Herbiconiux aconitum: one gene and its partner. Each later gene encodes a partner of the first gene's protein in a complex. Links are inferred from orthologs where the notes say so. Each region holds a gene or a part of one and is shown on either strand. Other genes may lie near its edges.

Region 1 (4,786 bases):
CGAGCAGGATCGAGAGCACGTCGGCCGCCGTGTCGTAGGCGAAACGGTCGCCGGGCTGGCGAGCCAACGGCAGCGAGCCGAGACGGGCGGCGAACTCGTCGGGCGTGAGCTGTGCCGGCACCGGGCCGGTGGCCACCCCGGCGTCGGCCATCGCACGGGTGAGAGGCGTCTCGGGGAACGGGAAGGCGAACCCTGCCGTCATGGTGAGCAGGTCGCTGACAGTGATGGGTCTGTGGGCCGGGACGGTCTCGTCGAGCGTCGCGTCAGGGCTCACCAGCACACGTGGCTCGGCGACCTCGGGCAACCATCGATCGATCGGATCATCGAGCGCGAACACCCCTTCGCCGAGCAGCATGGTCGACAGGGCGCCGGCGACGAGCTTGCCGAGCGACGCGACGCGGAACGGTGTGCCGGTGGTCATCGGCGGCGAGCCGGGATCGAACGAGTACCGCCCGGTCGCGAAGTACTCCGTCTCACCTCGGTGGCGGATGCCTGCCACGATGCCGGGTGCGTATCCGTCGGCCACGCACTGCTCGAGCGACTGCCGGACCTCGTCGAAGGCTCTCATGCTGTCTAGACCGGCTCTTCGGCCTTCACCCGTTGGCCGACGACCGCGGAGACGCCGTCTTGGCGCATCGAGACGCCGTAGAGGGCATCCGCGATCTCCATGGTGCGCTTCTGGTGGGTGATGACGATGAGCTGGCTCGTCTGGCGCAGATCTTCGAAAATGGTGAGCAGCCGACCGAGGTTCGCGTCGTCGAGCGCCGCCTCCACTTCGTCCATGATGTAGAAGGGACTGGGGCGGGCCTTGAAGATCGCGATCAGCAGGGCGACCGCAGCGAGCGACCGCTCCCCACCGGAGAGCAGCGACAGACGTTCGATCTTCTTGCCCGCGGGCTTGACCGAGACCTCGATTCCGGTCGTCAGCATGTTCTGCGGGTCGGTCAAGTGGATCGAGCCCGTGCCGCCCGGGAACAGGATCGGGAACACCTGGGCGAACGCTTCCTGCGTGTCGGCGAAGGCGCTCTCGAAGATGGTCTGCATCCGGTCGTCGATCTCTTCGATGATCGTGAGGAGGTCTTTGCGGGTGTTGGTGAGATCGGTGAGCTGCTCGGTGAGGAACTTGTGGCGCTGCTCAAGCGCGTCGAACTCCTCGAGCGCCAGCGGGTTGACCCGGCCGAGTTCGGCGAGCTTGCGCTCGGCCTTCGCGAGCCGCTGCTGCTGCTCCGAGCGCACGAAGGGCCGGCCGACCGGTGCGGATCGTTCGTCGGCCGCGGTGGCAGGCCCTGTGACGAATGCAGGGGCGTCTTCGTCGTCATCGGAGTCCGCTGGTTCGAGCTCTGCCGTCGCCGCGGCCACAGCCGCCGCGCTGGTGTCGATGGACGCGACGTCGTTGTCATCCGGAATCCGCTGGTCGGGGCCGTATTCGGCCACCAGCACGTCTTCGACGAGCCCCAGCTCGGAGCCGGCACGCTCGAGCAGACTCGACAGGTGGAGCTTCTTCTCGTAGATCTGCAGTTCGAGCCCGTGCACGTTCTCGGTGATCGCCTGCAGTCGTTCCCGGAGCGCCGCCTCGTCTCGCCGGAGTCCCAGCAATTCCTCGTTCTGTTCGGCGCGCTCCGCTTCACGCTGAGCGAGTTGCACCTTCGCCTCACTCACCGAGCGGTCGATGGATTCGAGCACCGGTGGCAGGGACTCGACCACATCGGTCGCCGCCTCGATCTGCCGACGTCGGATCACTGCCCGACGCGCCGCGGCTTCCGCGGCCGCGCGGTCTGCCTCGAGCTGCTTTTCGAGGGCGGTGGTGCGAGCCTGCTCGGCCCGCACCCGTTCGCGGGCGGTCTCGACGCCCAAGCGCGATTCGACCTCGCGGTCGCGTGCCGCTTCGAGCTCGGCCAACAGGCCATCTCGAGAACTGACATCGAGGATGGGGCGCGGGCGTTCGCGCACGGCTTCGAGCTCGCCTCGCGCCTTGTCGGCGGACTGCTCGGCTTGGCCCACCGCATCCTGAGCGAGCTGCAGGGCCTTCTGCAGGCGCTCGAGTTCACCCGTGCCGGCCTCGACCTGCGCCTTGAGGCGGCTCAGCTTCTCGGTGCGGGCCGCGAGCTTCGCGTCGTATTCGCGCAGCGCCGAGAGGGCAGCCTGCGACTGCTCCTTGGCGACCTGGGCGATGCCCCGCTGTTCGGCCAACGCGAATCGGGCCCGCTCGATGAGGGAATTCTCCTCATCGAGCGCAATCGCCGCCGAGTCACGCTCGGCCACCAGTTCGATGCGCGATCGGGTCGCGCCCGATCCGCCACGCAGGATGTATCTCGTGAGCACCTCGCCGCTGCGGGTGACCACCGTCAGTCCCGCTCCGGCTGACGGCTCGAGAGCCCGCCAGGCGCGGCGGGCGGCGTCGAGGTCGTCGGCGACGACCATCGACGCCAGCACGCCGAGAACGCCGCCCGGAGCGGTGACGACCGAGGTCGCGGCCACGATGCCGTCGATCTGCACGAGGGCATCTTGCCCGAGCGTGGCTTCGGGAGTCGAGTCGGCGATGATCAGCTCCACCCGGCCCATGTCTCCTTCGGCGGCGGCGTTGGCGGCGTTCACGGCCGACTCGACCGAGTCGGCCAGCACGGCGTCGGCGAGGGTTCCGAGTGCCGCGGCGATCGCCGTCTCGTAGCCCGGAGTGACTTTCACGTGCTCGGCCACGAGCCCGCGGATGCCGTCGAGACGTGCAGCGACGAGTTCGGCCGATCCGTCTTTCTGATCGAGCGCCATCGTGAGCGCACTGGTGCGTGCCGCGAGGGCGTCGCGCTCTCGCTCGTGGGTATGGAGTTGTTCGCGCAGGCGTTCGATCTCGGCGTCGGCTTCGAACACCTGCGACTGGGCGAATTCGTACGCCTCGTCGAGATCGGTCTCGTCGACCTCGCCGATGGCCGCCTCTGCCTCGGCCCGCGCGAAGTCGGCCTGCGCCGTCTCGCGCCGCGCAGCCGCGGCGTCGAGGGCGTTCTGCTGCCGCAGCACCTCGCCGCGCACCGTGGCCAGGCGGGTGTTGGCCGACTCGAGTTGCCCCGTCAGCTTCGAGAGCTCGAGGTCGTGCTTCGAGACGAGGGAGCTCTGATAGGCGATCTGCTCGTCGAGCGCGTCGAGGGAGCCGCGTGCTCTCGTGGTGACGACTTGTGAGGCCTCCCACGCTGTCTGGGCTGCGGCCACCTCACCGTGCAGGCGCAGAACCTCCGCCTTCGAGTCGCTCACCATGGCGGGTGTGACGCTGGGGCCCGCATCCGGAACGCTCTCCTCGCTGCCGAGCAACGCGAGCCTCTGGTTGGCGAGGTTGTAGAGGTTGCGCAAGCGCTCCTGCACCGATTCGAGACCGAAGCTGGTGCGCCGGGCGAGATCGACGGCGTCGCCGACCTGCGCCTGCTCGAGTCTGTTGATGCGCAGCTGGTTCTGTTCGAGTCGTTCCTGCAACACGATCCGCTCGGTGTGGCGTTCGCTCTCGCTGCGGGAGTGCGCATCCAGAGCCGTGCGCAGACCCACGATCTCGTCGGCCAGCAGCCGCGCACGGGCGTCGCGCACGATGGCGGCGATCGACTGCGCTTCTTTCGCGATCTCGGCCTGCCGGCCGAGCGGCCTCAGTTGGCGTCGGATCTCGCCCGCGAGGTCGCTCAACCGCGTCAGGTTCGCCTGCATCGCCTCGAGCTTGCGCTGCGTCTTCTCTTTGCGCCGGCGGTGCTTCAGGATGCCGGCCGCCTCTTCGATGAATCCGCGCCGACCCTCGGGAGTCGCGTGCAGCACCGCATCCAGCTGCCCCTGGCCCACGATGACGTGCATCTCGCGGCCGAGCCCGGAATCGGAGAGGAGCTCCTGCACGTCGAGCAGCCGGCAGCTGTCGCCGTTGATGGCGTATTCGCTGCCGCCGTTGCGGAACAGGGTGCGGCTGATCGTGACCTCGGAGTACTCGATCGGCAACGCGCCATCCGCGTTGTCGATCGTGAGCGTGACTTCGGCGCGACCGAGCGGACCCTTGGTGCTCGTGCCGGCGAAGATGACGTCTTCCATCTTGCCGCCGCGGAGTGTCTTGGCGCCCTGCTCCCCCATCACCCAGGCCAGGGCGTCGACGACGTTGCTCTTGCCCGAGCCGTTCGGGCCGACCACGCAGGTGACGCCGGTCTCGAACGCGAAGGTGGTGGGGTTGGCGAAGGACTTGAATCCCTTGAGGGTCAAGCTCTTCAGATACACGCGCCGCCTCTCATCCTGCTCTCGCGCCTCCGGTGTGCACTACGGTATCGAATTCCGCACCGCTTCCCGTGCAGTGACTGGCCTCGCGGCCTCATCGGGCGCGCAACACGCAGAACTCGTTGCCCTCGGGATCGGCCAGCACCACCCAGGTCACGTCGTCTCCTTGACCCACGTCGGCCCCGGTCGCGCCCGCTGCCAGCAACCGCGCGACCTCGGCCGACTGGTCGTCGGGCCGGAAGTCGAGGTGCAGACGGTTCTTCAGCGACTTCTTCTCGGGCACCGGCACGAACAGGATGGCTGGCTGCGCCTCGGCGTGCGGAGCGATCTCCACCTCCTCCTCGTCGTCGGCCTCGAAGGTGATGGGCCAACCGAGCGCCTCGCTCCACCAGTGGGCGAGCTCTCGGGGGTTCTCGGAATCGATCACGATCTGTGTCCAGGTGAGTGTCATGCCCACCACGGTAGGCGGCATCCGCACCGCCCGGGAAGGGGTGTGGACAAGCCGCGGCGCCGCCGAGGTTCTCCACAGCCTTACGCTGGAGAGGACGCGAAAGGAATC
Region 2 (3,259 bases), 1.4 Mb from region 1 along the record:
CGGGCTGACCCGCCCGTCCACCTTCGCGATGTAGGTCTTCAGCACACCGAACGACGGATGCGCGAGCACGTGCGCCAGGTCGCCGTCGTTGGTGAGGATGAGCAGTCCGCTGGTCTCGGCATCCAGCCGCCCCACGTTGAAGAGGCGCTCTTCGTACTGCTCGGTGTACCGCTGGAGGTCGGGCCGGCCGTATTGGTCGGCCAGCGAGCTCACGATGCCGATGGGCTTGTTGAGCATCACGTAGCGCTTCGCCGGGTCGAGCTGCACGGCGACGCCGTCGACGGAGACCTGGTCGTTCACGGGGTCGATCCGGCGCCCGAGCTCGATCACGACCTGGCCGTTGACCTCCACCCGCCCGGCCTCGATCAGCTGCTCGGAGACGCGGCGCGACGCCACGCCGGCAGCCGCCATCACCTTCTGCAGGCGAACGCCCTGGGGTTCTGCGTTGTCGTCCCACGGGGGGATCTCGAAGGGGGTCATCGTGCCATTCCGATCTCGTCGAATCCGTCGCTGCCGTCGTCGAGCAGCGGCGAGATCTTCGGCAGCTCCTCGAGCGAGTTGATGCCGAGCTGCGTGAGCAGCATGTCCGTCGTGCCGTAGAGGATCGCGCCGGTCTCCGCCTGAGTGGAGACCTCGGTGATGAGTCCGCGACTCAACAGCGTCCGCACCACGGAGTCGACGTTGACGGCGCGGATGGAGGCCACTGCGCCGCGGCTGATCGGCTGCTTGTAGGCGATCACCGAGAGCGTCTCCAGTGCGGCTTGCGAGAGCCTCGACGGGTTCTGGGTGAGCACGAAGTCGGCCACCAGCCCGTCCCATTCGCCGCGCACGTAGATGCGCCAGCCGCCCGCCACCTCGCGCAGCTCGAATCCTCGGCGCACGGAGTTCGGGGCCACACCGTCGTAGTCCTCGACGAGCCGTTCGATCCCCTGGCGCACCACGGGCACCGGGCGGGCGAGCGCCGTTGCGAGCGACACCAGGCTCTGCGGCTCATCGGCCACCATGAAGATCGCTTCGAGCGCCCGGTCGACGTCGATCTGTGCGATCGGCTCCGCGACGCTCTCGTCCCGTTCTTCCGTCATCTCAGTTGTCATAATCGGCTCCCAAGTTGGCCAGGTTGTCTTCGTTCCAGTTCTCGGCCGTCCAGCGCAGCGTGAGTTCGCCGAGCGGTTCGAGCTGTTCGAACGAGATGGAGGCGTGCCGGTAGAGCTCGAGCACGGCCAGGAAGCGGGCGATCACCACCCCTTTCTCGGCGATGCCCACGATCAGCTGCCGGAACGAGACCGGGGCGCCCGACGACCGCAACACCGCCACGACGTGCGCCGCCTGTTCCCGGATGCTCACGAGCGGCGCGTGCAGGTGCTCGAGCCCCACGACGGGGATCTCCCGTGGTGCGAGCGCGAAGGCGGCGAGCGCCGCGAAGTCGTCGGCCGAGAGCGTCCACACCAGCTCCGGCGTCTGCTGCCGGTACTTCTCTTCGAGCCGCACCTGGCGCGGCCGACGTGTCGACTCCTCGTCGAAGCGATCGGCCAGCCACGCCGACACCTCCTTGAAGGCGCGGTATTGCAGCAGACGCGCGAACAGCAGGTCGCGTGCTTCGAGCAACGCCACGTCTTCGGCGTCCACGAGCTCGCCCTGCGGCAGCAGCCCCACGATCTTCAGGTCGAGCAGCGTCGCCGCCACCACGAGGAATTCGGATGCCCGGTCGAGCTCCACGTCGGAGTCGAGGTTCTTCAGGTAGCCGATGAATTCATCCGTCACCCGGCTGAGCGAGATGTCGGTGATGTCGAGTTCGTGCTTCGAGATGAGGGTCAGCAGCAGATCGAACGGCCCCTCGAAGTTCGACAGGGTCAGCGAGAAGCCGGGTGCGGTCGCCGCCCCCTCTGGCGCGAGCTGGTTCTCAGGCGATCGCGCCACGGGCGACCAGTTCTCTGGCCAGCTGCTTGTACGACTTGGCCGAGGAGTGCTCCGGTGCGAACTGGGTGATGGGCTTACCGGACACGGTGGCGTCGGGGAACTTCACGGTGCGACCGATCACGGTCTCGAACACCTTGTCGCCGAAGGTCTCCACCACGCGTTCGAGCACCTCGCGCGAGTGCAGGGTGCGCGGGTCGTACATGGTGGCGAGGATGCCGTCGAGCACGATGGCGGGGTTCAGCCGGTCGCGGATCTTGTCGATCGTCTCCACCAGCAGCGCCACCCCGCGCAGCGCGAAGTACTCGCACTCGAGCGGGATCAGCACGCCGTGGCTCGCCGTCAGCGCGTTCACGGTGAGGAGGCCCAGTGAGGGCTGGCAGTCGATCAGGATCACGTCGTATTGGTCGCTCACCTTGCGCAGAACCCGCGACAGGATCGACTCGCGTGCCACCTCGCTCACGAGGTGCACTTCGGCGGCCGAGAGGTCGATGTTGGCCGGGATGATGTCGAGGCCCTCGACGCTCGTGTGCTGGATGGCCTCGTTCGGGTCTTTCAGCGTGCCGAGGAGGAGGTCGTAGATGGTGGGGGCGTCATGCGTCAGCACACCGAGACCGGCCGAGAGAGCACCCTGCGGGTCGAAGTCGATGGCGAGCACCTTGCGGCCGTATTCGGCGAGCGCCGCTCCCACATTGACACTGGTCGTCGTCTTGCCGACGCCGCCCTTCTGGTTGCAGAGCGAGATGATGCGCGCCGGCCCGTGCGACTTCAGTGGTGCCGGCACCGGGAACTCGCGGAGCGGCCTGCCGGTGGGGCCGATTTTGGGGAGATCGAGGCCCGCCAGCTCATCGGCCTGCTTCTTCTTCGCCGTTCTCGTGATCCTGGTCGGCACCGAAGTCACTCCTCGTTCCTGCCCGCCATCCCGGCGGACTTGACTGATTCTATGCCGGAGTGGCTGTGCTTCGCGCAGCCACTCCGGGCGTCGCCGGTCCTCGCCCGGCGCCGCGCGACATGTTCGCGTGTGGTCGCTACCGCGGCCGCGCGCTTACCCTGGGTCATCGAGTAGGGCCTGTTGCGTGCATTCTCATCTCCGACCACCTGGAATGTGCAACGCTCATCTCACCTGGCCCGCGGGTGTGCCGTCTGGTACATGTCGATCAACGTGTCCGCGGTCACGTGCGTGTACAGCTGCGTCGTCGTCACCGACGAATGCCCCAGCAGGTCCTGCACCACCCGCACATCCGCGCCGCCCTGCAGGAGGTGGGTGGCGAAGGAGTGCCGGAAGGTGTGTGGCGAGATGTGCGTCTCGAGCTTCGCCCGATCGGCCGCGGTCTGGATCACGAGC

Evidence for each region. The genes of interacting proteins can lie anywhere in the genome.
Region 2: the proteins of smc (region 1) and N1027_RS19000 are in contact, whole or in part, in a crystal structure (PDB 3ZGX), measured with the Bacillus subtilis proteins. The link is inferred for Herbiconiux aconitum from one-to-one orthologs.

What each region holds. Positions count from the first base shown.
Region 1 is NZ_JANLCM010000002.1:212,877-217,662, reverse strand. What follows is about bases 374-4,551. They hold smc (chromosome segregation protein SMC), read right to left. Parts: upstream 4,231-4,551; coding sequence 574-4,230; downstream 374-573. Other genes in these bases: N1027_RS12595 (VOC family protein), read right to left, coding at 4,322-4,551; N1027_RS12605 (serine hydrolase domain-containing protein), read right to left, coding at 374-568. Also shown: more of N1027_RS12605, read right to left, coding at 1-373; more of N1027_RS12595, read right to left, coding at 4,552-4,678. UniProt on the Bacillus subtilis protein: Required for chromosome condensation and partitioning.
Region 2 is NZ_JANLCM010000002.1:1,588,652-1,591,910, forward strand. What follows is about bases 1-2,955. They hold N1027_RS19000 (segregation and condensation protein A), read right to left. Parts: upstream 1,918-2,955; coding sequence 1,084-1,917; downstream 1-1,083. Other genes in these bases: N1027_RS18990 (pseudouridine synthase), read right to left, coding at 1-480; scpB (SMC-Scp complex subunit ScpB), read right to left, coding at 477-1,082; N1027_RS19005 (ParA family protein), read right to left, coding at 1,901-2,794. Outside these bases: site-specific tyrosine recombinase XerD, read right to left, coding at 3,034-3,259. UniProt on the Bacillus subtilis protein: Participates in chromosomal partition during cell division. May act via the formation of a condensin-like complex containing Smc and ScpB that pull DNA away from mid-cell into both cell halves.